Regions from separate parts of the Clostridium omnivorum genome, predicted to be linked through region 1. Evidence: riboswitches for the same ligand, from Rfam matches in the RefSeq annotation. Region 1 holds a riboswitch; each other region holds the start of a gene.
What was found. Region 1 has a riboswitch for thiamine pyrophosphate ahead of tenA (thiaminase II). Riboswitches for the same ligand answer to the same signal wherever they lie in the genome.

Region 1 (11,218 bases):
ATATAGCCAATGTTAACAAATACCTCACTGTCAGAAACTGATATTACAGTTCCCTTTACAATATCACCTGAATTAATTCTTTTTAAGCTTCCTTCAATTGCCTCCATCATTTCCTTCATGGAGCTATCTTGAAAATTATCCATTGCAAAAACCTCACCTTCTGTGTTATTAAAACCCTACATTATATATTTTAATACTAAAGCTTAAATACATGCAACTCATGAAGTGCTCTAGTAGCCATTACGTATAATAGTTTATTATCCTTTAGTTCATTTGATGGTTCAACCAAAAGTACCGCGTCAAATTCCAGTCCCTTTGCGAAATACGATGGAATTACTACTGAGCCAGAATTATATATTATATCTTCGTTATCTAAAATTTTTACATAATTCTTATTTCTAATTGCTTTTCCTACCCTTTCAGTTTCATCCATATCTCTGCAAATCACAGCAATACTTTCATAACCCTTCTCATTTAATTCTTCTATAGTCTTTTCTAGGATGTCAGCTAACTCCTCAATATCTTTTGCCTTATGTTCCCTTACAGGTTCACCATTTCTAACTAGTGGGACTATACTTTCTTCCTTTAGATATCCATTAGCATATTCCATGATTTCTCTTGTAGAACGATAACTCTTGTATAGATTATAGTGTTCAACCTTCATACTAGGCAGATAATTATTTAGCTTAAGCATTGCAACTTCACCTTTTAGAGGAATAAGCCTTTGATTACTATCACCAACTACAGTCATAGAACTGCACTTAGTAAGTTCCTTTACTGCTATAAACTGTATAGGACTGTAATCTTGTGCTTCATCGATAACCACATGTTTTATCTCTCTATCAAGTTTTAATCCTTCAAGTTTAACCTTTAAGTATAATATTGGTGCTAAATCATCAATTGTAAGTTCCTTTTCAGAGTTAAACTTATTGTATATTGCCAAAACATTGTTGCTATCAAGCCAAGTCAATTCCCTTTTAGCCCTCATTACCTCTTCAATAGCTTCTCTTATTTTAAGCTTTCTAATATAGTTCAAATGCCCTTCTTCAACTTCCAGTTCAGTTTTAGACAGCTTTGCCACTGCATCTTTGTATTCCTTTTGAATTTTTCTTACTTCTTCATCTCTAAAGTCCCTTAGCTTTGAATAGATAATTCTCTTTACCTTCTTACTTCTTCTGAAAAGAGGCATATCTTTATAATAGTTATAAAATAAATCCTTTAAGTCATCCTCTGATTGAACAACTTTATCAAAGAATTTCACCTCTGAAATATTAAAGTACTCCTCATCCAGCTTATTAACAAGATCATTGAGTTCCTCTAAATAATCTTCTGATGTCTTATGAAGTACATCTTCAATAAATTTCTTATCTCCACTTAAAATTCTTTCCATATATTCTGATATATTCATTACACCTTTTAAGCCTATAATTTCAAGTGCTAAGTCAGTAAAGGTAGTCTGTTTTACACCTACTTCTCCAAGACTAGGGAGCACAGTAGATATATACTCCATAAAAATACTGTTTGGCCCTAAGATAAGTACCTTATCCTGAAGAGTTTCTCTATAGTTATATAGAAGGTATGCTACCCTATGCAGAGCAATTGTGGTTTTACCGCTTCCTGCCACTCCATTTACTACTACAGTTTTTTCGCGAGGCTCTCTTATTATTCTATCCTGCTCTTCCTGGATTGTCATTATGATATCTCTAAGCTTATCATTGGCACTCTTACTGAGCACCATCTGAAGAATATCATCCTTAACATCGAGAGCAGAATCAAACATACCTGATAGCTTAGCTTTTTTAATTATATATTGTCTCTTTTTTAAAATGTCCACATCAATTTTTCCAGCTGGAGCTCTATAACTGCTCTCACCTAAGCTGCTGGTATAAAACAATGCGGATACTGGCGCTCTCCAGTCTACTATCACAGGCTCATAACTTCCCTCTGGTGTAAGCCCAAATCTACCAATGTATATCTTTTCTTCATCAAAGTCTTCTTCCTTGAAATCCACTCTTCCAAAGTATGGAGCCTTTGCAAGTACATTAAGTTCTTTTATTTTTCTATCTACAGTCTTAAAAGCTTCTTCCTTTACAAATCTTTCATGGTCAAAATACTCAATAAGCTTATCCTCATCGTCTCTGTACTCTTCTAATTGCTTTTCTCTATAGTCGAGAATATACTCAGTAATAAGCTTTCTCTTTTCTATAAATCTAAGCATTTCGTCATTAATTTCGCCTAAAACCTGCTCCAGCTTTTCTTTTTCTAGGTTAAATTCAATTTCTTTTTCTAGACTATATTCAAACTCTTTTTCAAGCTCATTATTGTCCACTAACATCATCCTTTTCTGTAGTATTCTCAGGTTCTAATTCTATACCCTGATATTCTTTAACAAGTTCCATGAACTCATCACCCATAATGGTTTCCTTCTCAAGAAGCTTTTCGGCAATCTTAGTTAAAAGGTCTCTATTTTCAAGTAGAGTATTCTTAGCGTTCTCATGGGCAGTTTTTATTAAATGCAGCACCTCTTCGTCCGCCATTGCAGCAGTCTTATCACTGCAATTTTGAACAGCTCTCCCGTCTAGATATCTATTTGATACAGATTCAATTCCCATCATATCAAACTTATCTGACATTCCATAAATAGTTACCATATTTCTTGCTGTCTGAGTTGCTTTTTCAATATCATTTGAAGCGCCAGTAGACACTATATTAAACTCTATTTCTTCAGCAGCTCTTCCGCCTAAAAGTATGGTTATCTCATTTATCATTTCTTCCTTTGTCACAAGATATTTTTCTTCCTCAGGAAGCTGCATGGTGTAACCTAGAGCCCCCATAGTTCTTGGAACTATAGTGATTTTATGAACAGGATCGGTATTCTTTAAAAGCGCCGCAACTAAAGCATGACCTACTTCGTGGAAGGCAACAATTTTCTTCTCCTTAGCAGATAAAATTCTGTCCTTCTTCTCCTTACCAGCTATTATTACCTCAATTGCTTCCTCTAAGTCCTCTTGTTCAACTACTTTTCTGTTATTTTTTACTGCTCTTAGTGCAGCTTCATTTACCATATTAGCTAAATCAGCACCTACAGCACCTGGAGTAGCCTTGGCTATAGACGTAAGATCAATTTCATCAGATACTTTTACATCCTTAATATGAACCTTTAAAATATCTTCTCTTCCTTTTAAATCAGGTCTATCTACAATAACTCTTCTATCAAATCTTCCAGGTCTTAACAGTGCCTTATCAAGTATTTCAGGTCTATTAGTAGCCCCTAATATTACTACCCCTTTAGAGGAATCAAAGCCATCCATTTCAGCTAAAAGCTGATTTAATGTCTGCTCTCTTTCATCATTTCCTCCGATATTTCCATCTCTACTCTTACCTATAGCATCGATTTCATCTATAAATATTATACATGGTGCCTTTTCTTCTGCTTGCTTAAATAAATCTCTAACCCTAGCAGCACCCATTCCTACAAACATTTCTACAAAGTCTGAACCTGATATTGAGAAAAATGGCACATGTGCTTCTCCAGCTACAGCCTTTGCCAAAAGCGTTTTACCAGTTCCTGGAGGACCTACTAGAAGGGCTCCCTTTGGCAGCTTAGCTCCTATTTCTGCATACTTCTTAGGGTTATGCAGAAAGTCAACAATTTCAACTAAGGAATCCTTAGCCTCCTCTTGTCCTGCTACATCTACAAAGGTTTTTCCTGTTTCGTTTTCCGCATACAATTTAGCAGTATTTTTACCAAAAGACATTACTCCACTGCCAAACTTTTTATCCATTTTTCCAAAAATTAGCCTTCCAATTAAAGTGAAAAGTATTATTGGAAATACCCAGTTCCAGAAAAAAGATTTTATAGGATTATTATTTTCCACAGGAGCACCAAAAGTTACTCCTGAACTTCTCAAAGTTTCAACTAGCTGTGGATCATTTAAGTTTGCAGTATATAAAACCTTTTTCCCAGATCCTGCATCTGCTTTTGGTATAATTACTATTTTATCAGTTGCAACTTGAACTTCTTCTATCTGTTTTTCATTAAGCATCTTTAAAAATTCATTGTATTTTATTGGCTGAGTTCTCATATCTACTAGCATATAGTTTATTATAAGTATGACTATAGCTACACCTATAGCGTAATATGCTGCATACTTAAACTTTTTATTGTCAAACATTTTTTTCTCCTTTCACTCGAAACACTGGGTAACTTATATTTCCTTCCAACCTGCAACCTCAGATATTCCAAGTCCAGGAGCATCTGAAAGTAAAATACTATTCCCACAAAAGCCAGCACCACCAACAATTGGGTCCTGAGCCATAAGCAGTACAGTATCTAAATCATATTTTGTTACATTTTTCTTTGCAGCAGAAAAACTTGCTGCAGCGGTTATTCCAACTTTGCTTTCCATCATGCAGCCTACCATACACTCTACTTCCATAGCTTCAGCTATACTGCATATCTTAAGTGCATTATATATTCCACCGCACTTCATGAGCTTTATATTGATTAAATCTGCAGCTTTCATATTTATTATTTTAATAGCTTCTCTTGGACTAAATACAGCTTCATCCGCAAGAATATCTGTCTCAACATTATCTGTAACAAATTTGAGCCCTTCTATATCCCAGGCAATAACCGGCTGTTCTACTAGCTCAATATTTAGATTCATATCCTCATATCTTCTAATAATTCTAACAGCTTCTTTTGGCTTCCATCCTTGGTTAGCATCCACTCTAATTTTAATATCACTGCCTACAGCTTCTCTTATTGCTTTTACTCTTTCTATATCTAGAGCTTCATTTGTACCTACTTTGACCTTTAAATGCCTATATCCCTCTTCTACAGCCTGAATCGAATCTCGAACCATCTCCTCTGGAGAATTCACACTAATTGTAATATCTGTATCAATAGTTTTTCTATACCCTCCAAGAAGCCTGTACAAAGGTATATTATACTGCTTGCAAAATAGGTCGTATAGTGCTATATCTACAGCAGCTTTAGCACTGCTGTTTCTTATCATGCTGTTATTTAGCACATTCATTATATGCTCAAAATCCTCAATGTTAAGCCCTATAAGCTTTGGTTTGATTACACTTTTTATGGCACCTGCTATAGATTCTTCAATATCGCCAGTTATAACTGCAGTTGGGGGGGCACTTCCAAAGCCAATTGCTCCTTCTTCAGTAATTATCTTAATAATTACTTCTTCAGCTACAGTAACGGTTCTAAGTGAAGTTTTAAAGGGCTTCTTCAGTGGTATCTGTATCTTTCCAACTTGAATATCTTTAATTTTCATAAATTAATCCCCCTATTTAAACACATTTTCCTCGTTTATAAATACATATTCTATAAATAATAATTATAAACCAAAAACCTTCATCTATATAGACAATTAATAAATAATTTTAAATTAATTATAATTTTATACACATGTAAAAATAAACCATGTGCCTTAAAAATTAGTATTTTTAACTTAGTCAAAAAATTTTTTTACTTATATACGAACATAAGTTCGATATTTGTATATCTATTGCCTTTCCTTCAAATTTTATACCGTCTTATTCCTCCCGTAAAAATATGTTTATATATATTCTTATTGTAACATGTAATTGCCGGATTAAATGGAGCGCTCCTAAATTAAATATAAAGGAGAGATTAAAAAATGGACTTAGAAGCTTTAGTTTTAGAGGCAAAACGTGGCAATAAGGATGCCCTTGAAGAAATACTTAGTAGATTTAAAGGATTTATAATCAAAACTATAAGAGGTATTTATATTAGCGGCTATGAACCCGAGGATTTGCTGCAAATAGGGTATATGACCTTAATAAAAGCTGTACAAAAATATGAGTCCTATAATAATAGCAGCTTTGTTTCCTATGCAACTAGTGCAATAAAAAATAACTTTTATTATGAAATAAGACAAAAGAGTAAAATCCATTCCGAGAGCAGTCTCAACCTAGAAACTGAGGATGGTTTAATGATAATGGATAACTTATGTTCAGAGGAAAATATTGAAGAAACAATAATGCTTGAAGAGGATAAGCGTAAACTTATGGCTGCACTATCTATTTTAACAGAGGATGAAAGTGATTTTATACAATTTGTATATTTCCATGGCGGCAAGATTAAGGAATATTCTGATTTGCATAATATAAAATATGTAACACTTATAAAGAAAAAAGAAAGAATTCTAAAAAAATTAAGACTGCTATTAGCATAGACTAAGAGCACTACAGATTCTAAGTAATTAAATCAGTAGTGCTCTTAAACTATAAAAATAAAATTTATTCTTCAGTATAGTACTTTTCATCCTTCATTGCATGAACAACCTGAATTATCTTATCAACTAACAACTTAAATATTTTTTCTCCCTTTTCTCTAGTAGCAAGAGTGGCGTCCCCAGATAGTGCATTTTCATAAATCACCTTACCCCTATCCTTAAAGTAAACTCTAAAGGTAGGTCTTTTAGTATTTTTCATAGCTTTATCCATCTGCACTAGCTTTTCATCATAATATAAAATGGCTGAAGTCTCATCTTCTCCGGCATGCCCTTGTCCCTCTGTTACAGTCAATATTTCCTTTGAAAAATCCAACCACCAATTAATTATGGTCACGTCAATTCCTAAGGTCATTAACCTCTCTGAAGTTAGGTTTAATGCATTTATATTTCCCCCATGGCCATTTAAAAATATTACTTTCTTTATGCCATTGTCAGCCATGCTTTTAGCAACATAGAATAAGTATTCTGCTAATACCTGAGATGGCACGTGTATGGTTCCTGGATATACTGATAAGTCAAAGCTTTGACCATATGGCACCTCTGGTGCTATCCAAATTTCACCACCAATTTTCTTCTCTAGAAGTTCACAAAACAATCTAGGTGAAAATACATCTGTACCTAAAGGCAAGTGATGTCCATGAGCTTCAACAGAACCTATAGGTATTATTACTACCTGAGACTTTGATAAATTACTTTTAAAATCATCTGAAGTATAATTAACCATGTACATATATATCCCTCCCTATATCCACATTATAGCAAAGCCTGTATTATTATTCTATAAACAGAATCCCCATGAATTTAAAATTATGGAGATTCAAAATTATCTATTTACTTTAATATATCTACATAAAAGTCTTCGGCTTTAACCTTTTCTTTAAGAAGCCCTTTTTGACCAAGCCACTCTATGTTGTCCTCCCAAACCTTCTTATCTTGGGATAAAAATGGTTTATCCTTTAGCTCCATTTTAGGTAGCAATGTTTCAACACTTTTCTTTTCTACTTCTTCTATAAGTGGAAAATTATCTTTCTGCTGATTCTTCATAAGAATTGCTAATGCCTTATCTGGATTTTGCTTCATAAATTCAAAACCCTTTTGTGAGGCTCTCATAAACTTCTTTAACACTTCTGGCTTTTGCTTTATAGTATTGTCACTAGCAACAAATATTAGCTCATAGTAATTAGGCACACCATATTTTGATGGATCAAAATAATTTACTTCATGCCCTTCATGCTGCATAACAGGTACTTCATGGTTAATAAGCCCACCAGTAGTAGCATCAACTTTTTTAGTTATCATGGATGAAAGCAAGTCAAAACCTACATCTACAAACTTTACTGAGTTTGGATCTCCTCCATCCTTAGCAACCATGGTTTTAACATAATCCACATTTAAAGGATTTCCTGAATACCCTACAGTCTTTCCTGATAGGTCCTTTGGGGAATTAATATTTTTTTCCTTTATTGAAATAATAACATTTAAAGGTGATTGTACTATAGAACCTATAGCCTTTATAGGAACTTTTTCATTTGATCGTGCCATAATGACATCAGGTTGATAGTATATACCCACCTCTGCTTTACCTGCTGCTGGAAGTGTAAGTGGATCAGTAGGGTTTGCTGGAAACTTAATATTTACCTTCAATCCTTCCTCTTTATAATATCCATTTTCAATAGCAGCATATATAAAGCTATGTACTGCATTTGGATACCAGTCAAGCACTAGATCCATTTCTTCCAGCTTGTCTGCACTGGCAGCTGCTTGCTTTTTTGAGCAGCCTACAGCTGCAAACATAAAAACAACTAATAATAATGATAAGTATCTAAATTTTTTCATACTTCATTCCTCCATTTAACAATTTTATTTTCTATTAAATTAATTATAGCTACTAAGATTATAGCTACTATAGACAACAATACAATTGGAGCAAATACTCCTGCTCCGTCAAGCTGAATCATCATTCTCTTGCTAAAATAACCAAGCCCTTCTTGAGCTCCAAGCCATTCACTGATTGCAGCTCCAATTACACTAAGTGGAACAGCTACCTTTAATGCCGAAAAGAAATATGGCAGAGAGGATGGAAACTTTAGCTTGCAAAATATTTGAACTTTACTTGCTCCATATGTAATTAAAAGTTCCTCCATCTCCCGTTTAGTAGAGCGTAATCCATCATATACATTCACAGTGATTGGAAAGAAGGTTATAAGGATTGTAACTATAACCTTACTCCAAATGCTATATCCGAACCACAGCACAAATATTGGAGCCAATGCCGTAACAGGAATAGTCTGTGTAACTACTACAATTGGATATATTGCCCTTTCAATACTGCTGTTTAAGCTCATAGCCACTGCTAGCGCTACACCTAAAATAATAGAAATAGCAAGTCCAAAAAGTGTTATAATCATAGTTGCTGGAAGATGCACTAAAAATAAATCTTTTCTTAAAAGCCACATTTTTTCTACAATTTTTGAAGGAGATGGTAATATGTACATAGCATTTATATATCTGGCCAACATCTCCCAGGCAATAATTAAAAGGGAACCTAAGATTATTGATGATGTATACTTTTTCATAATTCTACCCTCTGTTTTAACTCATTTATTAATTCTTCCTTTATGCTGAGTATGTCCTTATTACTTAGCATATGCCTATCTCTTGGATAGCTCATTGGAATATTTATTTCTTTCAATTTACTTATTGGCTTTTCAGATATAGCATATATTTTATTTGATAAAAACAGTGCTTCTTCTACATCGTGAGTAATGAACAATATTGTCTTTTTAAGCTTGCAATATTGTGCTTGCAGCCACTCCTGCATATTTAATTTGGTTATAGCATCTAGAGCACTAAATGGCTCATCTAAAAGTAAAATATCAGCACCAGTTATAAGTGTCCTAATAAATGAAACCCTCTGTCTCATTCCTCCTGACAAATCCTTTGGATATTTATGCTTGTATTCATTAAAGCCAAAGGAATCTAAAAGCTCACCAGCCTTTGCTATAGCTTCCTTAGCTTTAACTCCTCTTACTTCTAAAGGTAAAGATACATTCTGAGCTATGGTCCTCCATGAAATCAATAAATCCTTTTGGGGCATGTACCCGATATGTCCCTTCAAATCACTTACTTGTTTATCCTCTAAAAAGATACTTCCACTCTCTGCCTTTTCCAGTCCGCAAATAAGTCTAAAAATAGTACTCTTTCCACAGCCGCTAGGTCCAACTATGCTCACAAATTCACCCTTATTTACAGTAAAATTCAAATCCTTTATAAGTAATTTTGACTCATTTCTATATTTAAAGTCTACATTGCAAAAGCTAAGCATTAATTCATCCCCTTGTTATATGACATATCCCAAAACATGTATTCATACCTGCTTGTATTAATAAATATTTCCTCTAGCTTTTTAAGTTCACTTTCACACATATTTTCAGCAAGGCTGTTCACTAAATCAACAATCCACTTAGTACTTTCTTCATATTCTTTAGATACATAACCTTTAATCCATTCTCCATAAAATTCATGTTCAGCAGCTCCAGGGATTCTGTTTAAGTACTTACCAATCTCTAGGTAGCTCCACATACATGCAAGCAGTGCTGCTGCAACATCAGCCAAGGACCCCATTTGAGATACTGCCAGCATATAGTGAGTATAAGAAATGTTAGTTAGAGATGCTTTTGCAGCTGCTACCTCCTCTTGTGTAATATTAAGCCTTTTCATATAAGATCGATGAATGCTCATTTCGCCATTCAATATAGCATCTACAGACTTTGCAAACCCCTTCATAACCTCTTCACTGTCAGCCTTTACAACCCCTAGCGCGTATATTTTTGCATAATCTAAAAGATAAAGATAATCCTGAATCATATAGTATTTAAACCTATCAATTTCTAAAGTTCCATTGCCTATACCTTTTATAAATGGATGCTCATAATATGTACCCCAAATATCCTTAACCTTCTCAAATAATCTATCAGTAAACTTCATTTGATACTCCCCTTCCTGTTTTAAAGCAAAATAAAAAGGCACAAACCTGATAAGAGATTTGTACCTTTAACTTTCTGCATACAAAAAAACCTCTTCCTACGCTGGTATTATCCAGATCAGGTTAAAGGGTCTAAGAATTTCGTTCTTACTCTCAGCTGGCAACACCAGCCCCCCTGGGATTTTATACTTACTTTATTCAATTAAATCTTACAGCCCTATATTACTACATTATTCCTATATGGTCAAGCTTATCTAAATAGTCCATAAATGATGGTATCCCTACTTTTAAAATGTGGTGATAAACCTCTGCAAGCTCCTCATCATCAGTTATATTAGAATTAAGCAGCAGCTGCATAACTATACCATCTATAGCACCAATAAGTAGCGAAGCAAAAGCCCTATTATATTTATTATCATGCTTTCCATACATATTTTCAATTAGCTCTACAGTATGATCTATCCATTCCTTATATTTAAACTTAAACTTTTCAGTAAGCTCTATATTTCCAAGCATAGCCTCCTGAGCGAGATAGAACTGCACTCGGTTTTCATCATTTTTATTAAATCTCTTAGCTATATTTTCATAAATTTCTTCTATTAGTTCATCTCTGCTTTGCTTTTTGCTATGAGACTTTTCTGCAATTCTTGAGGCCTCAGAAAGGCTTTTATCCATCACATCATATAATATATCTTCTTTGCTTTTATAATAATGATAAATAGCACCAGTGCTCATACCTGCCTCTTCAGCTATAGTCCTAATAGTAGCACCAGTTATTCCATTTTTGCATATAACATTTTTCGCTGCCTCTATAATTTTCTGCTTTCCTTCAGTAGACATGAGTACACCACTCCAATTCTATTACTAACTTAGATTATATCACAAAAGATTAATTGATTATATTCTCAGAAAATTCACGCCAAACATTTACACCTTATTACATTTATGCTAT
Region 2 (11,218 bases), 1.6 Mb from region 1:
CTTAAAGGAATTGATCTTACTATAGATAAAGGTGAATTTACTTCAATAATGGGGCCTTCTGGTTCGGGTAAGTCTACATTTATGAATATATTAGGCTGCCTTGATAGGTTTGACAGCGGAACTTTTATTTTAAATGGAAAAAATGTTTCAAATTTGAATGATAATGAGCTTGCATATATAAGGAATAAGGAAATAGGATTTGTATTTCAGGCTTTTAATCTATTACCGAGAATGACCATACTAGAAAATGTGGAATTGCCAATGGCATATGCAGGTCTTCCAATAAAAGAGAGAAGGGAAAAAGCACTAATTGCTTTAGAGAAGGTAGGATTATCTGATAGAGTTAAGCATAGACCTAATGAAATATCTGGTGGGCAAAAGCAAAGAGTTGCTATAGCAAGAGCTATAGTTAATTCTCCTGCGGTTATTATGGCAGATGAGCCTACAGGAAATTTAGATACTAAATCTTCAGTTGAGATAATGAAGATATTTCAGCAGCTGAACAATGAAGGTGCAACAGTTATTATGGTTACCCATGAACCAGAAATAGCAAAGCATACAAAGAGAGTTGTGAGATTTAGAGATGGTGAAATAGTTTCTGATGAAGAAGTAAAAGATAGAATAATTTTATAGGAAGGAGTAAGCTATGAATTTTATATCTAATTTTATAGAAAACTTTAAAATGGCACTAGATAGTATTAAGTCAAATAAGATGCGCTCTTTCCTTACTATGCTTGGAATAATTATAGGTATTAGCTCTGTTATTACCATTGTTTCACTTGGACAGGGGGGGCAGAATACCATAACCGGTGAATTTGAAAAGATAGGTGCGGCCACAGTAAGTATAAATGTTGATGCTACAAAAGCAAAACAAAGTGATTATATAACTTTTGATGATATTAAGCAGATTAGGGATAAAGTAGATACAGTAAAATATATCTCACCTTCTATGTCAAAAAGTGGAGTGGCCCAGTCTGAAACAAGCAATAAAAGAGCCAACATTTCTGGGGTAAGCATTGATGCTTTTAATATTGATAATACGGAATTTTTATATGGAAGAGCCTTTAATGAAAGGGAGTACCAAGAGGGAAAAGCTGTAATTGTAATCGATGAATATGCAGCTAGATCACTTTTCGGATATACAGATGTAACTGGCAAAAGCATTAAAGTGGGCCCAAAAACTTCTCCTGTAAAGATGACTATCATTGGGGTTAGTAAGCTTGACATGGGACCTTTTGGTGGTGCAGAGAATACTAACATGCCTGCGTTTGTAACAATGCCAGCTACTACTATGAAAAATATATTTTCTGGTGAGGTTACAATTGATTCAATTACTGTAATGGCTACCAGCAAAAATGACGGAGAGGCAGCAGGCAACGGAGCGAAAAATATATTGGAAAGCAGGCACAATAATCGTGGTCAGGATGTATACAAGGCACAAAGCCTTTTAAAGCAGCTTGACCAAGTTAATAAAGTATTGGGTATATTTACTGCTTTTATTAGTGCAGTTGCTGCTATTTCACTGTTAGTTGGTGGAATAGGAGTTATGAATATAATGCTGGTTTCTGTAACTGAAAGGACCAGAGAAATAGGTATTAGAAAAGCTATTGGCGCTACTACTAATGCTATATTACTTCAGTTTTTAACAGAATCAGTTATCATATCACTTATAGGTGGAATAATTGGAATGCTCTTCGGTATAGGTGGTGCTTATATAATAGGAGTTTTTGCTAAGATTACTCCTTCCCTATCGCCAGCAGCTGTAATAGGAGCCATATTATTCTCATCAGCTGTAGGAATATTCTTTGGAATATATCCGGCTAAAAAAGCAGCAAATCTAAACCCAATTGATGCTTTAAGATATGAGTAATATAAAAGTGAATATTAATAATAAATATTGAAGAAGAAACAGGCCGATTCATGTTGGAATTGGCCTGTTTTTATACTATGTCCCATTTGTAACTGTTTTGTAACCAATTTTTATGTATTTGTAACTTCTAAATTAAGTATAGAACATATAATAGTGGTATAAAGAGTAATGATGGGGGTAAAATATATGGCAGTATCAAAAAAATCAAAGGCAAGAAAAAAAAGGCACAAGAAAATAAAAGCAATTTGTCTTACTTTTTGCCTATTATTAGTATTTTCTATATCAATTTTTAGTGGATTTAAAATTGGGACGAACGTAAATAATAAGAATGTTAAAATATTAGGTTCTTTAATGAATGATAATAAATCAACAAATAACACAGTAGATAAAAATAGTAAACCTAAGGAAGCTAATATTAATAATAAGCCTGAGGAAAATAACAAGGCTGAAAATACAAAGGACATACCTAAGACAGAAAATCCAGGTAATAATAATGAATCATCATATAATGGAGAAAAGGAACCTTCAAAGCCAGCAATTTCTAATGTTTCATATGCAGTAAATGTGGAAGAAGTATTTAAAAAAGATGGGAAGAAGACTGCCTTTTTAACTTTTGACGATGGACCTTCAAGAGACGTAACCCCAAAAATTCTAAGTATATTAGATAAAAATAATATAAAAGCTACTTTTTTTGTAACAGGGCAAATGGCTGAAGAGAATAAGGAGCTTTTGATTCAAGAGTATAAGAGTGGCAATGCAATAGGAAACCATAGTTATAGCCATAACTATAAAAAGGTATATTCTGGTATTGAAGGATTTAAACAGGAGTTTGATACTACAAATAGTATTTTAAAAAATATTTTAGGCGAGAACTTTAACTCCAGATTATTCAGGTTTCCAGGGGGAAGCTTTGAGAAATATAAAAATCCATACAAGGATTATTTAAGAGGAAAAGGATATGTATATATAGATTGGAATGCCTTAAATGGAGATGCTGAAGGAGTAGGTTTTTCAGCAGAAAGATTGATTAATAGGCTGAAGAGTACTGCTGGGGGTCAGGAGGATTTAGTTATTCTAATGCATGATGCTGGAGGTAAAAAAAGCACAGCTGAGGCACTTCCAACTATAATAGAATATTTAAAGGCTCAGGGTTATGAATTTAAAATACTTAAATAGCTTGTTTTAGAAATTATTCTTATTTTATAATATATTTATACCTTTTAAATAACAAATTAGGGGGAAAATATGCAAGAGAAAATAATAATTATTGAGGATGAAGATAGCATTAGGGGATTTTTGAGAATTAACTTTCAAAGAAATGATTTTCATGTGTTGGAGGCTGCAACAGGAGAAGAAGGACTTAGAATTATTCGGATTGAAAAGCCCGCACTTGTTATTTTGGATTTAATGCTTCCTGGCATGGATGGGTATCAAGTTTGTAAGATTCTGCGCCAGGAGTTTTCAGATATAGGGATAATTATGCTTACAGCAAGAGGACAGGATATGGACAAGATAATGGGGCTTGAATTTGGTGCAGATGATTATATGGTGAAGCCTTTTAACCCCATGGAATTAATACTTCGAGCAAAAGCACTTTTGAGAAGAATTAAAAAAGATGAGGATGAGGAAAATCAGGATATAATAAAGAACGGTATATTTATTATTGAAGTATACTCGCAAAGGGTGTATAAAAATGGTATAGAACTGTTTCTTACCCCAAAGGAATTTCTCTTGCTTAAATTATTTGTGGAGAATCCAGGAAAGGCATTTTCTAGAGATGAACTCTTGGATTTAGTTTGGGGATATAACTTTGTAGGTGACGGTAAAATTGTGGATGTTAATATTAGAAGGCTTAGAGCTAAAATTGAGGATACTTCATCAAGTCCAGAGTACATAGAAACAGTTTGGGGTATTGGCTATAGATGGAGAAAGGATTAAAACTTATGGATAAAAAGCTGACAAAAGAAGTTAGAGGAAAAGGCTTAAAAAAAAGATTAGTAGGCAGCTTTATGATAGTTATTTTTATTAGCGTGGCAGCTTTTGAAGGGCTTCTAATTTATTTTACACGCTATTATTTTTATAATAATATGGAGAGTATTCTTACAAATCAAATAAAGATTTCTTCGGATTTTTATTCTAGGTATTTTTCAAATGTGCCTTTACAGGATAATATTTTGGATAATGTAGATATATTTTGGAAACAAACTTCGGCAGAAGTGCAAATAGTGAACACAAATGGCGAGATACTTATGGATTCTATAGGAGCTGAGATTACAAACAAAGCTGAAGGGAATGACTTTCAGGATGCTCTAAAGGGCGGAAGAGGGACAAGGGTTGGAACTATTGAAGGTAGAAAGTCAAGAGTTATGATCATATCCTATCCTCTAAAATCTGGAGACAAGGTTGTAGGTGTTCTGAGATTCATATCTTCATTAGAAGGTGTGGATAAAATAGTAAATAGGATTTCGAGTATATTTATAATCATTGGAGCTATTGCCGTTTTTGGCGCTACTATTGTAAGTGTTTTTCTAGCACAGAGTATTGTATCACCTATCAGAAAAATAACTAGTGCTGCAGAGGAAATGGCAGGAGGAAACCTAAGGGTTAGGGTAAGGGAAAATTCTTATGATGAAATAGGAAAACTAGGAAGAACCCTGAATTTTATGGCGGGTGAAATTCAGAATAGAGATCAAATAAAAAATGAATTTATCTCCTCAATCTCTCATGAACTTAGAACCCCTCTTACGGCTATAAAAGGATGGGCTATTACACTTAATGATGGGGAACTTCAAGATAAAGAAATTTTAAGTGATGGATTAAGGATAATTGAAAAGGAAAGCGAAAGGCTAAGCTCTATGGTTGAAGAACTTTTAGACTTTTCTAAATTTGTTTCTGGTAAAGTTACACTGAACAAAGAAAAGATTCAAATGAATTCAATTGTTGAATATATTGGCAAGTATCTATCGCCTCGTGCTGAGAGAGAAGGCATTAAGTTTGAAGTTCTCTGTGAAGAAGCTATGCCATTAGTCGAAGTCGATCCAAGTAGAATAAAACAGCTTTTGATTAATGTAATAGATAATGCTTTTAAATTTACAGGTGCTGGTGGAACGGTAACTGTTAATTCATATAGAGAAGAAGATAATATTGTAGTTACCATAAAGGATACAGGATGCGGCATAAGCGAAGAAGAACTTCCCAGGGTTAAGGAAAAGTTTTATAAAGGAAAGAATAGTAAGTCTCAAAATGGAATTGGACTTTCCATCTGTGATGAAATTGCCAGTTTACATGGTGGAAGTCTAGTAATTACAAGTGCCGTAAACATAGGAACTACAGTGAGAATTACTTTGCCATTAAAATAGCTTTAACGGTTAGATTACCCAGTGTTTTTCGACTGGAAGGAGGTAAATGTCCTAAATGGACATTTACGGGAAACTTGCCGGTGGGAACCGGCACGAATAAGTTACCCAGTGTTTTTCGACTGGAAGGAGAAAATATATGAAAAAAAAGTCTTGGATTGTTTTCATACCAGTATTCTTTATGTTATTTTTACAGGGATGTAAGCAAATTGATGCTGATGTAGAAGGTAAAATAGCTGCTCCAAAAGTGAATACACTATACTTAAATGGCAGCTATAATATTGAGAGCTATAAGTCGGTAAAAGACAGTGAAAAGGAAATAAAAGAATTAAGAAATTATATAGGAAAAAAAGTTTTTATATCTGAAGAAAGTGCCATATTTGGCGATGAGGTTCGTGAAGATCCTCAGTATAAGGTTAAGAATGTTTCAGCCCGAGATTTTTTTCTCAATAAGTATAAAACTAGTCCCAATGTTTTAGGGATAAGTGCAGACAAGATAGAAATTATTTCTATAACTTCTAATGATCAGCTTTTTTATGATTTTATAAGGATAGATGATAAAAATCTTATAGTACATATTGATGCAGGATTTTTATATTTAAAAAAGTATTCAAACGTAGTAGACTCAAAGGATATTAATAAAAGTGAATTGAAAAGTGAAGTTAGTTTAAGCAATGCAGCAAATAAGGAAGATAAACTATTAAGGTCTGGTGTGCTTATTGGACTGAGGTCTGATGATGCTGCTAATAATGGATTACCAAGCTATAGAACTTTATGGATTGCATCTAGCAATAGGGAGCTTAAACCAGTATTAGAAATGCCTCAGCTATTTGTTCCAAGAACTACAGGATTTTGGGAAGTAGGATCGGAGCAAAAATCTTTAGGAGGTAAAAGCATTACATCTATTTATGCTAAGTCAGTTATAAATCTTACTAAAGGAGAGTCCCTTGTTAAGACAAATGAATTGCCGCTAGTAAATGGAATAAGGAGCATATTATTTGTTGGAAATGATTATATAGGTACTGAGTTTAACATTAAAGATAAAAAAATAGATAAGCTTCAAGTGCTTCCAGTTGACAACATTAAAAGTGGTAAAGGAATTAATATTTCCGATGTTGTTAGTGGGAATGCTAAAGAACTGCTACTTAGATCCAGTGAAGTTTATCTCTTATCACAGAGTAAAGATAAGGTGGAAAAGTTAGAAAAAGAGCCTAAGATGGATAACTTTACGCTAATTAGAAAAAACGGACACTGGGCTATGGTTGGACGATTAAACTATAGTAAGCCTGAAGAAAACTCAATTTATGATGAATTTAGTATTAATATAGCTACACCGGCAAAATTAATAAGCTATGATGAACTATGCGTTCCATGGAATCAAATAAAGACTAGATTGCCCGAAGCAATTGATGCATATACTTCTCCGAATAAGGATATAGCTATTTTATATGCACAAAACTACATTTATATTTACAGTATTCAAAGTGGTGTACTTTCTGATAAACCTCTTAGAAAGCTTAAAATTCAGGAGGGTGAGAAAGTGATTATGGCTGAATGGGCAATTGGAGAATATAGCGAAAAGTGGGATGAGACAGTAAAAAATAGAGCTGTTAAATTTAGAGATGAATAGAAGATTAATAAAATTAGAACTGCTAAAAATGTTTTTTTAATTTCTATTGTGATATAATATTTGTAGATTTGGCTTATTAAGGAGGAGTTGCTATGGGTAAATGTGAAAGCTGTGCTAGCAAAGGAAAATGCGGAACTAATGAAGCAAGTTGTTCTGCACTGCTTCCAAAGTACGGTAGCTTTAAAAATATAATTGCTGTAATGAGTGGAAAAGGTGGCGTAGGTAAATCTACAGTAACAGGTATTCTTGCTACAAAGCTTAGACACTTAGGATATAGTGTAGGAGTTTTAGATGGGGATATAACAGGACCATCTATGCCTAGATTTTTCGGAATTAATGAGAAGAGAGCTGAAATAATTCCTGTGGGTGAAGGACAAGAAGTTAAGTTTTTACCAGTAGAAACTTCAACTGGAATTAGGGTTAATTCTCTAAATTTATTAACAGAAGTGGAAGAACAGCCAGTAATCTGGAGAGGACCAGTTATTACTAGTGTACTTACACAGATGTATACAGACACTGAGTGGGGAGATTTAGATTATCTGTTAATAGATATGCCTCCAGGTACAGGAGATGTGGCTCTTACTGTTCTTCAAAGTGTTCCTGTAACTGGTATTGTAGTCGCTGCTACGCCACAGGATATGGTTACTATGATAGTTAAAAAGGTAGTAATTATGGCTCAAAAGATGAATAAAAAGGTTATCGGCGTAGTTGAAAACATGTCTTATGTTAAATGCCATAATTGTGATGAAAGAATAAGGGTATTTAGCAAGAAGACAGGGGCTGAACAGGCGGAGGCGCTAGGAATACCACTTCTTTCTGAATTGCCTATTAATTTAGATCTAGTTGAAAAGATGGAGCAAGGTGAAGCAGAGGCTTATATTAATATTATTCAAGAATACAATGAATTAGTTGATAGATTTATAGAATTAAAATAATTTATAATTTTCAGCTAGCTTAAAAGAGTTAAATTACTTGTGAATTTAACTCTTTTTTTACTCCGCACATTTTTATATAAGTACTAAAAAGGTCATAAAAATGTTTAATTATAGTCATAATTAGTTAATCTTTGGGAAACATATAAATGATCATAGTAGGTTGTTTAAAAGAATATTGTAAAAAGGCGTATATAGAGAGGAGGAGTGTAATTATGAAGGCTTATGTAGATAAGGATGCTTGCATATCCTGTGGGTTATGTCCATCAATATGTCCAGAAGTATTTGAAATGGAAGATGACGGTAAAGCAGGGGTAGTAACTGATGAAGTTCCAGAATCAGAAAAGGATAGTGCTAAGGAAGCAGAAGAATCTTGTCCGGTTAACGCTATTTCCGTATCTTAGATTTAAAAGCACATCCTCAAAAAAGTAAGCAGACAGGTTTCAATACCTATCTGCTTACTTTTTTTATTTTAATTACTTAATCGTGTTTTTGAAAGAATTGTGTTTATCTGCTTCATAGGTAACACTGCAAGAATTACAAGACAAAGCAGCCCATCAGGTCCAAGGTAGGTTATGTTATATACAAAAGAGTATAGCGCTGCAGACATTCCTGCTGGAGCATAGCTTCCATAGAAAACAACTCCAGATATAAAGTGACATAAGAATCTAGCCACTATAGCCAAAGCTACTCCTACCATCATAGAGACCTTACCCTTATCTTTAAAGTATCCTGCTATTCCAATAGCTATGAATGGCAAAGGGTAATCAAATAGTACTTGAACTGGATGAAGTATATAAGGTGCTAGAATAAAATCAATTATTCCAAATAGCAGACCTGTTAAAAAACCAACCTCTGGTCCATAGAATAGTGCTATTAAAAATATAGGAACCATGCTTCCTAAGGTAGCACTTCCTCCCATTGGAGCCTGATAAAATTTAACCATCTTAAGTACTGTACCAAGAGCAAGAGCTATACCAATATGGGTCATCATTGTTGTAGTCAGTTTAACCTTCTTCATCTTAAAGATAGCAGCTACTAAAATGATTATCCCTATCAGTGCAATAATTGCAAAAGGATGTTTTGGAGCGTCGGCAAAGCCTTGCTTAATATCCTCTAAACTTATACCTTTAAATTTAAGATTAAAGGAAGCTACTGTTAAAAGTAAATTCATAAAAATCCCCCCATTTCTTGTGCTATAAGCATTTATAGGCATTGAGATGTTAACATAAAAAGAAAGACCGTAATCCAACAAGGGATACGGTCATGTTACTACGTAATAACTAAAACAGCTTCCCTACGCTGGTACTAACCAGATCAGGTTTAAGGGTTAATGAACAATCATCTCTCAGCCTTAAGGCACCCCTAGCACAATATTTTATTATATTATTATTATATATCACTAGTGTTTTATATGCAAGTTAATGTGCTGAGGCTATAACAATCCATTTATTCTATAGTTCTCCATAATTGAATTGCTAGGATTTAAGTGTACTTTTTTTCCAACTTTAACGTTAGTAGGGAGACGTGTTATTGCAATATTTACATTAGTACCGTCAGGTAGAGAAAGATAGGCATCTGCCTGATTTAAATCTATTACTATAGCTTGCATTAATGTTCATTCCTTCTCTTTTTAAATTCTTTTGCAATTTCTGGACCACTGGTAGTATTTTCGTCTACAAAATCTATGCCAGGTCCTACATTACCTTTTCTCTTACTTGCCATAGGAACCTTTCCAACTATACCTTGCTTACTTTTTCCACTTCCCATACATTATCACTCCTTTTACGATTTATCTACATAAACATTTATATTTTTTGCTTTTTAACATTAAATATTCAGTAAAATTAAAGTAAGTTTTAAAAATGGAAACTTCTTTACTTTACAATTGTATTAAATAGATGTAAACTCAGAATATATAATAAAATTCCATTAAATGTATACGTTTGTAGAGGGGTTTATAATAATGTGGGTTTTATATTTAATAATTGTAATATTACTTATTATTGTAGTTATTCAGCACCTTAATGCTAAAAAAGTTAAAGGGCAGATGGAGCTGATTGAGCATATAAAAAATAATATCTATCATGTATCAGAAGAAATTTCAAAGATGGAGAAAGAAAGTCAGGTTTATTCAATAGTTTTGGAAGCAGCAATAGCGCTAATTCCAAATGCGTCAAAAGGCAGTATTTTAATACTGCAGGAGGATGGTTATTTTCATTATAAAGCTATTAAAGGCTATTCAGAACAATTATTAAACATTACCTTAAAAAAAGAAGAATCTTTTTTATATAGCATAAATAATTTTAAAGAAACAGCAATAATTGAAAATCCAGTAAGTTTTGATGAAAATGTAGTGACTAAGGAAAAAATGGCCTTTTTAATAGGTACTGAGGCATTAGATATAAAATGTACTTTAAGTTCACCTATTTATATTGATGATGCTTTTGTTGGAATGATAAATGTGGATAGTACAGAGCACGAAGGTAGGTTTACTAAAGACGATATTAGATTAATGAATCATATAAAAAGTGAAATGGAGCTTGCTCTGAAGAATTTCGAAATTCAGAAAAAACTACGATATATGGCTCACTATGATGAGCTTACCGGACTATTTAATAGAAGATTTTTCAAGAAGATATTTAGTGAAGAGCTAAACAAAATTAAAAGGTACAAGCATAAGTGCTGCTTTGCGCTAATTGATTTAGATGATTTTAAAATGGTCAATGATAACTATGGGCATAATACAGGAGACAAAGTTCTAAGGATTTTTGCAGATGTACTTCGGAATAACCTGAAAAAAACTGATGTATATGCTAGAATGTCTGGGGACGAATTTGTTATATTATTTGTAAACTGTAGTATAGAAGAAGCTAAAAATAAATTGCAGCATATAAGAGATATGCTTATAAAGGAAAAGGTTCAGGATATCACTATAGGTTTTAGCTATGGAATTTGCAGTATTGATCCTTATGGAGAGTTAGACACAGATAGTATATTTGGCTGTGCAGATAGAGCAATGTATTGCGATAAAAATGATAAAAATATAAGATATAAATAAATGGCTTTGAATTTAACTTCAAAGCCATTTATTTTAAAACTATTTAAATTACTTTTATTATTTAATATAACAATCTACAATTTCACCATAATAGGTGGTATGATAATCACCATTCTTATAGCTTGCATTTTTCACTTCATCACTTAGAAGTTCTGGATTTATAGCTTCCTTGTAAACTATTTTACATTCAAATTGAAGTTCACAGTTACCTATTATTGGAGTTGAAGTAGTTTTGCCAGGTTCAAGGGTTAAATTACACTCTTTAAATTTGTCGTAATCTCTTCCCGATTTAGAACCGCAAAAGGCAAGAGCTGCCTTTAAATCATCATTTAAAGGTATACTTACAGTAAATTCGCTAGCTTTTTCAAT
Region 3 (11,218 bases), 660 kb from region 1:
TTCTTCATTAGATAAAATAACACCTTTTATTGCCTCTTCATCAATGCCTAATTTTCTGCACCTGTCCCATCCTAAAAATGTGGATTTCCTGGACCCTGGATGTTTCATTACTATATTAACAAACCTTTTCCATTCATCCTCTAATTCTTTTTCATACTCATCATAATCTATTGTAGGTTTCATGACACCTTTTTTATAATACATATTTATTAGCTCATCAAGTTTTTGACTAATTTGAACTACACTTTCCTCTGTTAAATTACTGCAATTATCTATGGCGTCAAATAGCCTTTCTCTGGCTTCTTCCATCTTAAAATCTAGCACCCTAATACCCCTCTTCATATTCAATAGCAGCCATTCTCAACCTCTAGTATATATATACTATATTTTGCATATGGCACCAATTACTTATTATACCAAGAATATTTATAATTTTAAATGGTTATTTATAAAAATAGTAAAAAAATGAAAATTATTTATCATAAATTCAGGAGTATGCATAAAAATCAATCATTTTTCATTTTGCTAATTTATTTTTTTCCTTATACTCTGCCAACAATAAATCCACCATTCTACCATAGCTTTGAACTCCATCTTCCTGCCCATTTGATTTTAAGTAGCTATTGTTAACCTTATCTGAGAAATCCTGTACCTTCCCTTCATACTTTGACCAAAATTCTGAATCATACTGTAAGTCTTTTTTTACTCCCTCTGAATAGGTCTTTACTAGCTCCTTGTAAGCTGAATTATCCTTATCATAAAGGGCATTCATTGAATAAATTAATGCAAGCATTGTGCCAGAGTACTTAAAATCATAGTCACTATGCATTGTACAAGTTAAATAAGCAATGTAATTTGCTTCATCTTCTCTGGCAAATCCCCTTTGATGAGCTGCTTCATGAGCAGCTGTAGCAGGCAGTAATAAGTCCGTTACAGCAACATTTACATTGGCTTCACCTGTAAATGGTATATAAATACCTGTAATTCCTGTATAATTAAGAGCCCTTGATAAAAGTATAGGTTTAGGTGGCCCGTATTTACCTCCCAGTTCTTTGTATTTTTTTTCAGCTATATCATATCCTATTTTTGTTCGCTTCAATACATCTTTATAACCACCAGGTATTATCATAACCCCCTGAGAGTTTTCGTTCACCTGTTCTCTTAGCATATTTGCTCTCTTTATTAAGTCCTCACAAAGCAAATATAAGTCCTGCTTTGAAGACTTTTCAATTTTTAAATTTGATATCTTATCAAAAGAAAGTCTATTATAATTAAATCCCCAGAAAACCATAAAAATTATATATAAAGCTGAAAGGTACGTTACCAAATTAAGAATTGCATTTAGTGCTCCTCCATTTTTTATTTTTATAAAAACAATAAGAACTAATATAACTAGTAATAAAAATAAGAATATAACTAAAAATTCACCGAATGAAAATGGAATATACCCTGTTGATATACTTAATGCCTGTCTAATAGTTTTATCAAAACCTAATGAATAGTTCTTTTCCACAAACTCTGGAATTCTTTTAAATATTAGATTCATTAATATTGCAATTAGAACAAAGCTTATTATAGTAAACTTTAATTTCGGTCTTTTAATCATTAAATATCACCTATTTCCATATATATTTAATGCTCTAAAAGCCTTGAGACTCTTAGAGCATTTTAATAAGCACATCGATTTAATTATATTGCTAATAAATTATATTATCAAGTCTAGCTGCCTTCTTAAATCTTCGGAAGCAGCCTTAACATCTTCTTTTCCAAGTATTGCAGAAATTACTGCCACACCATCAATCTTTGCTGTTGTTAAAAGTTCAATGTTCTTTTCACTAATTCCACCAATTGCTACTACAGGTATATTAAGTGCTTTTTTTATTTTTATAAGCTCATTAATATTTACAGCTCTGGCATCATCTTTAGTGGAAGTAGGAAAAATAGCACCTATTCCAACGTAATCTGCTCCATCTTCTTCAGCTTTTTTTGCTTCCTCAAGAGTAGCTGCTGAAACTCCAAGTATCTTATGTTTTCCAATAATTTTTCTTGCTACAGCAGCCGGCATGTCCTGCTGTCCCACATGCACTCCATCTGCATCTATAGCTAAAGCAATATCCAGTCTGTCATTGATTATTAAAGATACATTATGCCTAGATGTTATTTCTTTTAATTTTAGTGCTATATTATAAAATTCTTCAGTTGTTATATCTTTTTCTCTAAGCTGAATTAGCGTTACTCCACCTTTAATAGCCATCTCTACTGCAGAAAAAATATCCCTATTTTTAAGCATCTCTCTATCGGTTACAAGATATAGCTTATAATCAATATTATTCTTCATTTATTCTTCCTCTTTTCATTATTGTATCTTCATTAAGGTTATAGATTGTATCTATAATTCTACATTTCAATGTACCTGTCCCTTCTAAGCTGCTAAGACTTTCATAAGCAATTTCCCCGGAAATTCCCATAGCAGCAATACCCGCTAAAGCAGCTAGTGCGTAATCTTCTGAAACACCTAAAAAGGATCCTATAAGTGATGTGCACATACAGCCTGTACCAGTTATTTTTGACATTATTTTATGCCCATTTTCTACAGTAAACATTCTTTCTCCATCGGTAATTATATCCACGGCACCAGTTATTGCAATTACAGTATTAAGTTTTCTTGCGAAGGATTTTGCAAGATTCTTTGCTTCAATAAGAGCATCGGATTTTGCTGAAATATCCTCAGAGGAATCTACTCCCTTTGTAAGTGTATTAACTCCATACAGTGTCTTTATCTCTGAAAGATTTCCTCTTATTACTGCTAGCTTTACATTCTCCATTACTATCCTTGCAATATCTGTTCTGTACGGTGTAGCTCCTGCTCCAACTGGATCTAATATAACTGGTATACCTAATTCATTTGCCCTTTGGCCAGCCACAAGCATAGATTCCACTGTTCTGCTGTTTAAAGTACCTATATTTATTACAAGAGCTGAAGCCAAAGTTACCATGTCCCTTACTTCGTTAATATCATCTGCCATTACTGGTGCCCCACCAATAGCAAGTGTAATATTAGCACAATCATTTACTGTTACATAATTAGTAATATGATGTACTAGTGGGTTCTTTTCTCTTAAATTGTTAAGTAATCTAGCTATTTTATTCTTAGCTTCCATGCTAATGCCACCCCTTTAAGCTTCATTTCTTAAACTTTTAATTTTTGAAACATCAAGTACCTTCAAAATACAATATGCAATTATACTTCCACCAACTGTACTAGTTAAAAATGGTGCTACAAAGAACATAGCAGCTACTTTTTTGCCCATTACAAATTTTGCAATTGGAAATGCAGCTAAAGCGCCCAATATTCCAGTTCCAAATATTTCTCCGCCTGCTGCAGCTAAATAGGAATTTGTTTTTTTATAAATAATTCCTGCAACAAATGCGCCAATCATACTGCCTGGAAATGCTAGTATAGACCCTGTACCCAATATATTTCGCAGAAGAGAAATACAAAAGGCTATAGCCACTCCATAGCTTGGTCCTAAAATTATAGCCGCTATTACATTTATAGTATGTTGAACTGGAAAGCATTTTGAGACTCCAACCGGTATGTAAATAACACTGCCAGCCATAACACCAATAGCTATTAAAAGAGCTGAAAAGGTAATTTTTTTTGTTTTCATAATATTTTCCTCCTTCTTCTCATTAAAGTAATAAAATAAAAAACACAAATCCATAGGATTTGTGTTTAAAATAGCCTTTAACAACATATACAACCACAAACAACTTCCTACGCTGGTATTATCCAGTTCAGGTTCTTAGGGTCAAAGAATTGGTTCTTACTCTCAGTTGGCCATTTTTCCAACTCCCCTGTGTTTAGCTTTTATTAAATTTTACGAATTAATCATAACATATCTTATAATAGTCTTCAAGTAACTATATTTGCTTTCTTCTTTTTAAAAGATTAATTATAATTATTGCTAATGCTCCTCCAGCTAATGCAGTCATTAATTGAATACTTCCCATTGCTACTGTTAACTTTTGTGCCACCTTAGGATTTATACCTAGCGATAAGATATTTATTAATTTTGTAGCAGATATGTACAAGAACAAGAATTTTAATAAAGCTCCTGAAACTATTCCAACTGCATTCCCCCACTTTTCATAAGATTTAAAAAGATAGAACATTATAATAAAAATTGAATTACCTATCATTATAAATGGAATAAAAGGTCCAAAGGCTGCTGGAAGCTGTCCTAAAAGCCATGCTAAAAGTGGAGTAAGACAACCAACTGAGACTCCCCATCCTAAGCCACAAATTGCTGCAGATAGAATTAGTACTGCATTTACTGCTGGTCCAACAAATATTTGACTAATTTGTGGCAGCACTCTACCTATAAATTGAAATACTATAGCTATAGCTAAAAACAAACTGCTAAGCACAAGATTTCTTGAATTTTTATTCATAATTACATTACTCCTTTGCTGTGCTCATTTCGCATAAATATATATTCTTATGTATATTCTAAAAAACATTCTATTTAAAGCATTTGTAAGTCATGAAAATTATACCACAATTATACTAAGAAATTAAACCAAAGCTGTATCCCTGTGATTTTAAAAATGAAATCATCTCGTCCAATGTATCAGCATTGGTTTTTGAAGCTAGATGCAGTAGCAAGATTGCTCCATTGTGGTGGTTATTTTGTATTATTGACATAGCTTCATCATGAGATGGCTGATTATTTATATCATAGTCTCTATAAGCAATACTCCAAAATACAGTTTTATATCCTAACTGCTTTGTAACACATAATGATTTTTCACTATATGCCCCCATGGGAGGTCTTACACACTTCATCATTGATAAACCTGTTACTTTTGCAAACTCCTTTTCAACACCTTCATACTCCTGTTTAATTTTCTCATCAGTAAGATTAGGCAAGCCTAGGTGATTAACTGTATGATTGGCAACAGCATGCCCTTCTTTTACCATTCTTCTCACAATATCAGGATTCTTAGTTATATAAGGTAGTGTCACAAAAAAGGTAGCTTTAATCCCATGTTTACATAATGTATCCATTATTTGATTTGCATATCCTGTTTCTCCACCAGCATCAAAAGTAAAATAAATTATTTTTCTTGAAGTATCACCCGTAAAAATAACATTATATTTGCCGACCCAAGGCTTAATAATTGATGGAATACCAGGAGTTGTATGATTTGAATTTCTTATATTACCCCATTCGTTGTATCTTGTATCAAGCTTACTTACTTCAGATTGCTGTGGATTCTGCGTAACTTCTGGCTTTGTATTTTTCTGTACTGGAGTAGTTAATGTATTGGAATTGTTATCTTTTGCTTCAGTGTTATTTGAATTTTGCTGCTGCTTTGCATAAATATCTGCATGTCTTATAACAGCTTTATCTTGTTCACTGCTTTCATTATTTCTCTTTTCATCCTCATTTGCAGCCTGTGGTAGAGCCTCTTCTTTTGTTTCATTATTACTGCTATAGGTAGCTTTGCTTGTCCCACATGCACTTAAATTAAGAGACAATATTAGAATTAAAATAATATTTAATAACTTTTTCATATAATTCCTCTTATTTTGTAAAATCTAAATTTATAAATTAATCTTCACGTACTTTTCTTCTCTCCCTAATATAAAGAATATAAAATAGTATTGCTGCAGAAATGGATAAAATAGAAGTCACCGGCCATGCGTCTATAACTCTCCTATTTTTTATATAAATGCCCATAAGTAGTGGTCCAAATGCAAAGCCTGAACCTGTAATTAATGGTATTACAGCATTAAACCTTCCTCTATGAGACATTGGTGTATGATTTGCAATATATACCCCAGAATTAGTACTCTGGAATATTTCCCCTATAGTCCATAACACAGTGGCCACAATGAACAAAGGAAAGGTATGTATAAAGTACATCATGCCAAAGCCTATACCATAAAAAACTCCTGCCAAAGCCACATTTTGGATAGCAGATAACTTCCTTGTTATTTTAGTTAAAACAGTAGTAAGAAGTATAACTGTAACTCCATTGGTAGCCATTATATATCCATATATAACAGAACTATTACTTTTAAATATTTCTTTCATTTGCAGTGGTATGCAAAATGGATATTGAGCATATACGAAACTATAAATTACTGACAATAACGCAAAAGACATTAAAAGAGGTCTTTTAAATAGGGCACTAAATAAGCTTCCCTCTTCTACTTTTTCATTTTCATTTGCAATTAAAACTTCAGCTTCTTTATCTGGCTTTGTCTCTTTTATAAACTTATATATTATAAAAATAGAAGTAAATACTGCAATACTATTTCCAATAAAAATCATCTTTAAATAATGACTGTATAAAAAGCCTGCAATCATTGGTCCAACAGAAAAACCTAAGTTATTTCCTAGATATAAAAGTGAGTAAGCACTGTTTCTATTTTCAGTGTTAGTAAGATCTGCAATCATAGCCCCATAGGCTGGTTGTGCTATGGAGTTAAAAAAAGTTGCAAATACTAATAAGAATGGTATTGCTATTGAATATCCTAAAAAAGCACATGGTACAAAACACAAGGCTGCTAAGGATTGAAATATGGTAAGTACTCTTTTTCTGCCAAGGCTATCAGCAATTTTCCCACCTATCATTGCCCCTGGCAAGCTAGCAAAAGAATTAAGCATAATAAATACTCCAATTACTTCACTGCTAAGGCCAATCTTATCTGATAAGAACATTGTCAAAAATGGTCCTACAAAAGCTCCTAAGGCATTTACAATTCTTACGACGAAAAGTACGTATATACTTTTAGGAAGTCCTCTATAAACCCCAAATATTCTTCCATCTTCCATAATATCCCCCAATCTACGTGCAATACATTTATAAAAACAATTATTATAGGCCATATCTTACATTATAACATTAATATTACAATTTTTACTTTGTTACTATAAAAAAATTATTATATAATTTTTAGTTACCAAAAAAGTGCTGCCTTTTTCTAAAAGACAGCACTTGCTTATTTAATTTTTTTCAACGATTATATCTTCATATCTAACTATACCAAGTGGACTAACTCTTACTCCTATTACCCCTTCCCTTGACACATAACCAAGTTGTGGATGGTATAGGTATAACCAAGGAGTATCATCTACTATAGTTCTCTGAATATCCTTATACATTTCAATCCTCTTTTGAGGGTTTACTATCTCTTTAGCCCTATCCATCTTTTCTGTAACCTCAGAATTAGTGTAACCTGTAAAATCAGTAAAGTTAGCTGGATTAAACATTGGCTGAAGGAAGTTGTCCATATCTCCAGTATCTGATATCCACCTACTTACAAACAAGTCACTTCTATTGATTGATTCAGGCTTTAAATAATTTTCTGGTGTAGCCTTCTCAAGAGCACACTCAATACCTACCGCCTTTAAATCATTAATAATATATTGAGTAATTCTGTTAAAGGTTGTATCACTGCTTTCCTCTCTTACAAGTACTCTTAGTTTTGAATTCCCTATAATATGTGATTTTCTGTTTATTATTTCTTTTGCAGCTTTAGGATTGTACTGGAATCCTTGTAAATAAGAGTTCTCTACCATATTAGAAGGCATTGGTCCCTTTGCTTCTTCTCCAAGTCCTCCCAATATTTCCTCTATTATTTTCTTTTTGTTTACAGCTAAGTTAAAGGCCTTTTTAATTTCACTATCCTTAACAAAAACTGAATTTGAACGCAAATTGAACCCTGCATAGTAAGTTCCCATTACACTCATATATTTAATATCTTTTATATTGGCTTTTGATAGCTCTTCTATTTGCTTTTTATTGTCTAGAGTAATAAAATCGCATTCTTTATTTAAAAAGTTTTCTGAAGCTTTAGCGCCATCAAAGTATATTATTATTTTATCTACATATGGAGCTCCGCCAAAATAATCCTTAAATGCAGTTAAAACACAATGATCCTTTTCTGCGCTTTCAAGTATATATGGACCGCAGCCAGTAAGCTTTCCTTTTGTAACATCTTCTTTCGCTATTATTGAACATACATATTGTCCAAGATTTAAAAGAAATCCACTATATGGACAAGTTAATTTTACTGAAACTCTATACCTATCTAAAACTCTTATTCCTCGTACATCCTTTGTTATTCCCTTAGTATATTCCTCTGCGCCATCAACTTGCTCTAAAAACCAGCTGCAGGGAGATTTCAATGCAGGACTTAGTAATCTTTCATAGGAATACTTTACATCTTCAGCTGTTATTTCCCTTCCGTTATGGAACTTTGCACCTTTTCTTAGATTAAATACCCAAGTAAGATTGTCATCCTCTACATGCCAGCTTTTAGCTATACCTGGGGTTATTTCACCTGTAGAGCTGATTAGCAGAAGACCACCATGAATATTATATAAAATTTGAGCACTCTGCGTATCAAAAGCTAGCTGTGGATCATAACCTAGTGGAGGCTCACTTATATAAGTCTTTAGAACTGAATCTTCTTTTGTTTCTGTGGCAATAGAGTCTAGTAGCTTTGAAGATATACTTTGCAAATCATTTGAAACATTTGAAAGAATATTTAGCGATGTCTTAGTATACTGTGTATTTAATGATGCTGTTTCTACCATCGCCATTACTCGCTCTGAGCTTTTGTGCATATCCTCTGTAGAGGAAATTATACTTTCAAGACTTTCAGTTTGTCTTGATACTGCTGTATTTATTTCTTCAGCTACATTGCTAGTTGTGTTAACAGCATTTATTATATTATCAAAAACTTGTTTTGTCCCATTGGCTATTTCTGTTCCTTCTACTACCTTTTTCATACTACTGTTCATAGCTTCCATAGTTTCTAATACACTTAGATTAATCTCATTAATTGTATTAGAAATCTGTCCAGCAGATTCAGCACTTCTCTGAGCAAGATTTTTAACTTCCTGTGCAACTACGGCAAAGCCTCTACCAGCTTCACCTGCCCTAGCAGCTTCAATAGAAGCATTCAAAGATAATAGATTTGTGTGGTTTGCTATATCCTTAATTATTGCAAGCATTTCATTAATATGGGCTGCTTTAGTGCTTAAATCATTAACCACTTTTTTGGCATTCTCAACAGATATTTCAATTTCACTCATAGCTCTTATGGATTTATCTACAGCCTTACTTCCATCCTTTGCTATATCCATGGTTTGTTCAGCAATTTGCTTAGAATTTTCTGTACTTGCAAAAACTTCTTCAGCTAATGCAGAATAATTGCTTATTTCACCTACAACCTTTTCAATAGATTCCATTTGAATTTCAACATGATTTGCTATGTCATGAGTTAATGAGATTAAATTTTCAGTGGCAAAACCAGTCTCCAGAATTTTTTCACCAAGCCTGTCTACTATACAAGCTTGATTATGCTTTAATAGACCTAAAGCATTATTTTGCTTGCTGCAAGCAACTTCTTTGACATTATTATTAACCTCTAGTGACGTACTCATTACATTCTCATTCTTTTTGAACTTAAACATTTAGTCACCTCATTTTTATTTATTAACATTAAATATTTAGCTAAATTTATGTTTAAAAAACACTTCACATGTAAATTATCGTCATTTACTGCAGAAAAGTAAATACTTTTTTGACTTTTTACACAATTATTTTTACATTTTTTAATATTTATTTTTTATTAAAGAATATGACCATAGACACATGGAAAAACTAATACAAATCAATTTTTATAAATATCCAAGGTGTCAATAATAGAAAGGGGAAAAATTACAATGCATAATGTACAAAAAGAAGAATTAGAAAAAATTTATGGAAAAATAAGTCCATTTGAGTTTAAAAATAGATTGATAAAGCTTGCTGAAGGGCAAAAATTAAAAAGTGCTCGGACACTTTTAGATGCAGGTAGAGGAAATCCTAACTGGACTGCTGCAACCCCCAGAGAAGCCTTTTTTACTTTTGGACTTTTTGCAGTAGAAGAGACTAGATTAACTTGGCCAAATAAGGATTTGGCAGGTATGCCTCGTAAGCAAGGCATTGCAAATCGTTTTAAAGATTATTTAAACACCCATCAACATATGCCCGGAATAGATCTTCTAAGAAATATTCTGCATTATGGTATTGATGTTAAAGGCTTTGATGCTGATAGTTGGATTTTTGAACTTACTGATGGCATTATAGGAGACAACTATCCTGTACCAGATAGTATGCTTATCCATATTGAAAGCGTGGTTCATGATTACCTAATAAAAGAGCTTTGCTACAATAAACCTCCAACAGGTAAATTTAAACTATACGCTGTAGAAGGCGCCACCGCAGCTATGTGCTATATATTTGATTCTTTAATAGCAAATGAACTTCTGTACAGAGGAGATAAAATAGCACTAATGACACCTATTTTTACTCCGTATTTAGAAATTCCTCTTCTACCTCGATACAATTTTGATGTAATAAAAATTAGGGCTACAGAAACTAAGGATGATGGAACTCATACTTGGCAATATCCTAAGGAAGAACTAGATAAATTACGAGATAAGAGTATTAAAGCACTATTTTTAGTAAACCCCAGCAACCCCCCTTCTGTTGCCATGAGTTCCTCTGTTAGGAATGCCTTAGTTGATATTGTAAAAACTCAAAATCCAAATCTTATGATAATATCTGATGATGTATACGGTACCTTTGTAAATAACTTTAGGTCACTAGTAGCAGATTTGCCCTACAATAGTATTGGTGTTTATTCTTTTTCTAAGTACTTTGGTGTAACAGGCTGGAGACTTGGAACCATAGCACTATATGAAGAAAATATTTTTGACAAGCTAATAAAAGAACTTCCTGAAGATAAAAAAGAGGAGTTAGGTAAGCGTTATGAAGCACTTTCCCCTACTCCTGAAAGCATCCCCTTTTTAGATAGAATAGTAGCCGACAGCCGACAAGTAGCATTAAATCATACAGCTGGTCTCTCTACTCCACAGCAGGTTCAAATGGCGTTTTTCTGTTTATTTGCATTACTAGACAAAAACAACAATTACAAACAGCTAACTATAGATATATGCCATAGAAGGCAAAAGCTTCTTTTTGACAGCCTTGGATTGCAGCTAACAGCTGACCCGAATGATGCTGCCTACTATACTGAATTTGACCTTTTAGAATGGGCAAATCACTATTATGGAAATGAATTTGCAAATTTTCTTGAAAAGAACTACAAGCCAGTAGATATACTTTATCGCCTAGCAGAAGAATCCTC

Region 2: it holds a riboswitch for thiamine pyrophosphate, as region 1 does, so the genes downstream of both, thiT (energy-coupled thiamine transporter ThiT) here and tenA (thiaminase II) in region 1, are expected to answer to the same signal.
Region 3: it holds a riboswitch for thiamine pyrophosphate, as region 1 does, so the genes downstream of both, thiW (energy coupling factor transporter S component ThiW) here and tenA (thiaminase II) in region 1, are expected to answer to the same signal.

What each region holds. Positions count from the first base shown of each region.
Region 1 is NZ_BRXR01000001.1:1,014,959-1,026,176, forward strand. Features, by position in the region: gene rpsA (30S ribosomal protein S1) at 1-143, opposite strand, end outside; gene bsdE14_RS04660 (HelD family protein) at 197-2,338, opposite strand; gene ftsH (ATP-dependent zinc metalloprotease FtsH) at 2,319-4,175, opposite strand; gene bsdE14_RS04670 (dipeptide epimerase) at 4,209-5,297, opposite strand; gene bsdE14_RS04675 (sigma-70 family RNA polymerase sigma factor) at 5,664-6,221, shown strand; gene bsdE14_RS04680 (creatininase family protein) at 6,286-7,011, opposite strand; gene bsdE14_RS04685 (ABC transporter substrate-binding protein) at 7,113-8,117, opposite strand; gene bsdE14_RS04690 (ABC transporter permease) at 8,114-8,857, opposite strand; gene bsdE14_RS04695 (ABC transporter ATP-binding protein) at 8,854-9,606, opposite strand; gene tenA (thiaminase II) at 9,606-10,268, opposite strand; TPP riboswitch at 10,345-10,453, opposite strand; gene bsdE14_RS04705 (TetR/AcrR family transcriptional regulator) at 10,492-11,106, opposite strand.
Region 2 is NZ_BRXR01000001.1:2,638,707-2,649,924, forward strand. Features, by position in the region: gene bsdE14_RS12520 (ABC transporter ATP-binding protein) at 1-633, shown strand, start outside; gene bsdE14_RS12525 (ABC transporter permease) at 647-1,870, shown strand; gene bsdE14_RS12530 (polysaccharide deacetylase family protein) at 2,057-3,046, shown strand; gene bsdE14_RS12535 (response regulator transcription factor) at 3,116-3,808, shown strand; gene bsdE14_RS12540 (sensor histidine kinase) at 3,793-5,229, shown strand; gene bsdE14_RS12545 (hypothetical protein) at 5,366-6,856, shown strand; gene bsdE14_RS12550 (Mrp/NBP35 family ATP-binding protein) at 6,949-7,791, shown strand; gene bsdE14_RS12555 (ferredoxin) at 8,004-8,192, shown strand; gene thiT (energy-coupled thiamine transporter ThiT) at 8,261-8,962, opposite strand; TPP riboswitch at 9,066-9,165, opposite strand; gene bsdE14_RS12565 (hypothetical protein) at 9,224-9,400, opposite strand; gene bsdE14_RS12570 (hypothetical protein) at 9,400-9,558, opposite strand; gene bsdE14_RS12575 (sensor domain-containing diguanylate cyclase) at 9,755-10,849, shown strand; gene bsdE14_RS12580 (flavin reductase family protein) at 10,907-11,218, opposite strand, start outside.
Region 3 is NZ_BRXR01000001.1:352,521-363,738, forward strand. Features, by position in the region: gene bsdE14_RS01630 (Spo0E family sporulation regulatory protein-aspartic acid phosphatase) at 1-324, opposite strand, end outside; gene bsdE14_RS01635 (DUF3810 domain-containing protein) at 518-1,606, opposite strand; gene thiE (thiamine phosphate synthase) at 1,706-2,338, opposite strand; gene thiM (hydroxyethylthiazole kinase) at 2,328-3,161, opposite strand; gene thiW (energy coupling factor transporter S component ThiW) at 3,177-3,671, opposite strand; TPP riboswitch at 3,758-3,870, opposite strand; gene bsdE14_RS01655 (ECF transporter S component) at 3,925-4,455, opposite strand; gene bsdE14_RS01660 (polysaccharide deacetylase family protein) at 4,571-5,581, opposite strand; gene bsdE14_RS01665 (MDR family MFS transporter) at 5,619-6,848, opposite strand; gene bsdE14_RS01670 (ABC transporter substrate-binding protein) at 7,020-9,497, opposite strand; gene aspD (aspartate 4-decarboxylase) at 9,750-11,218, shown strand, end outside.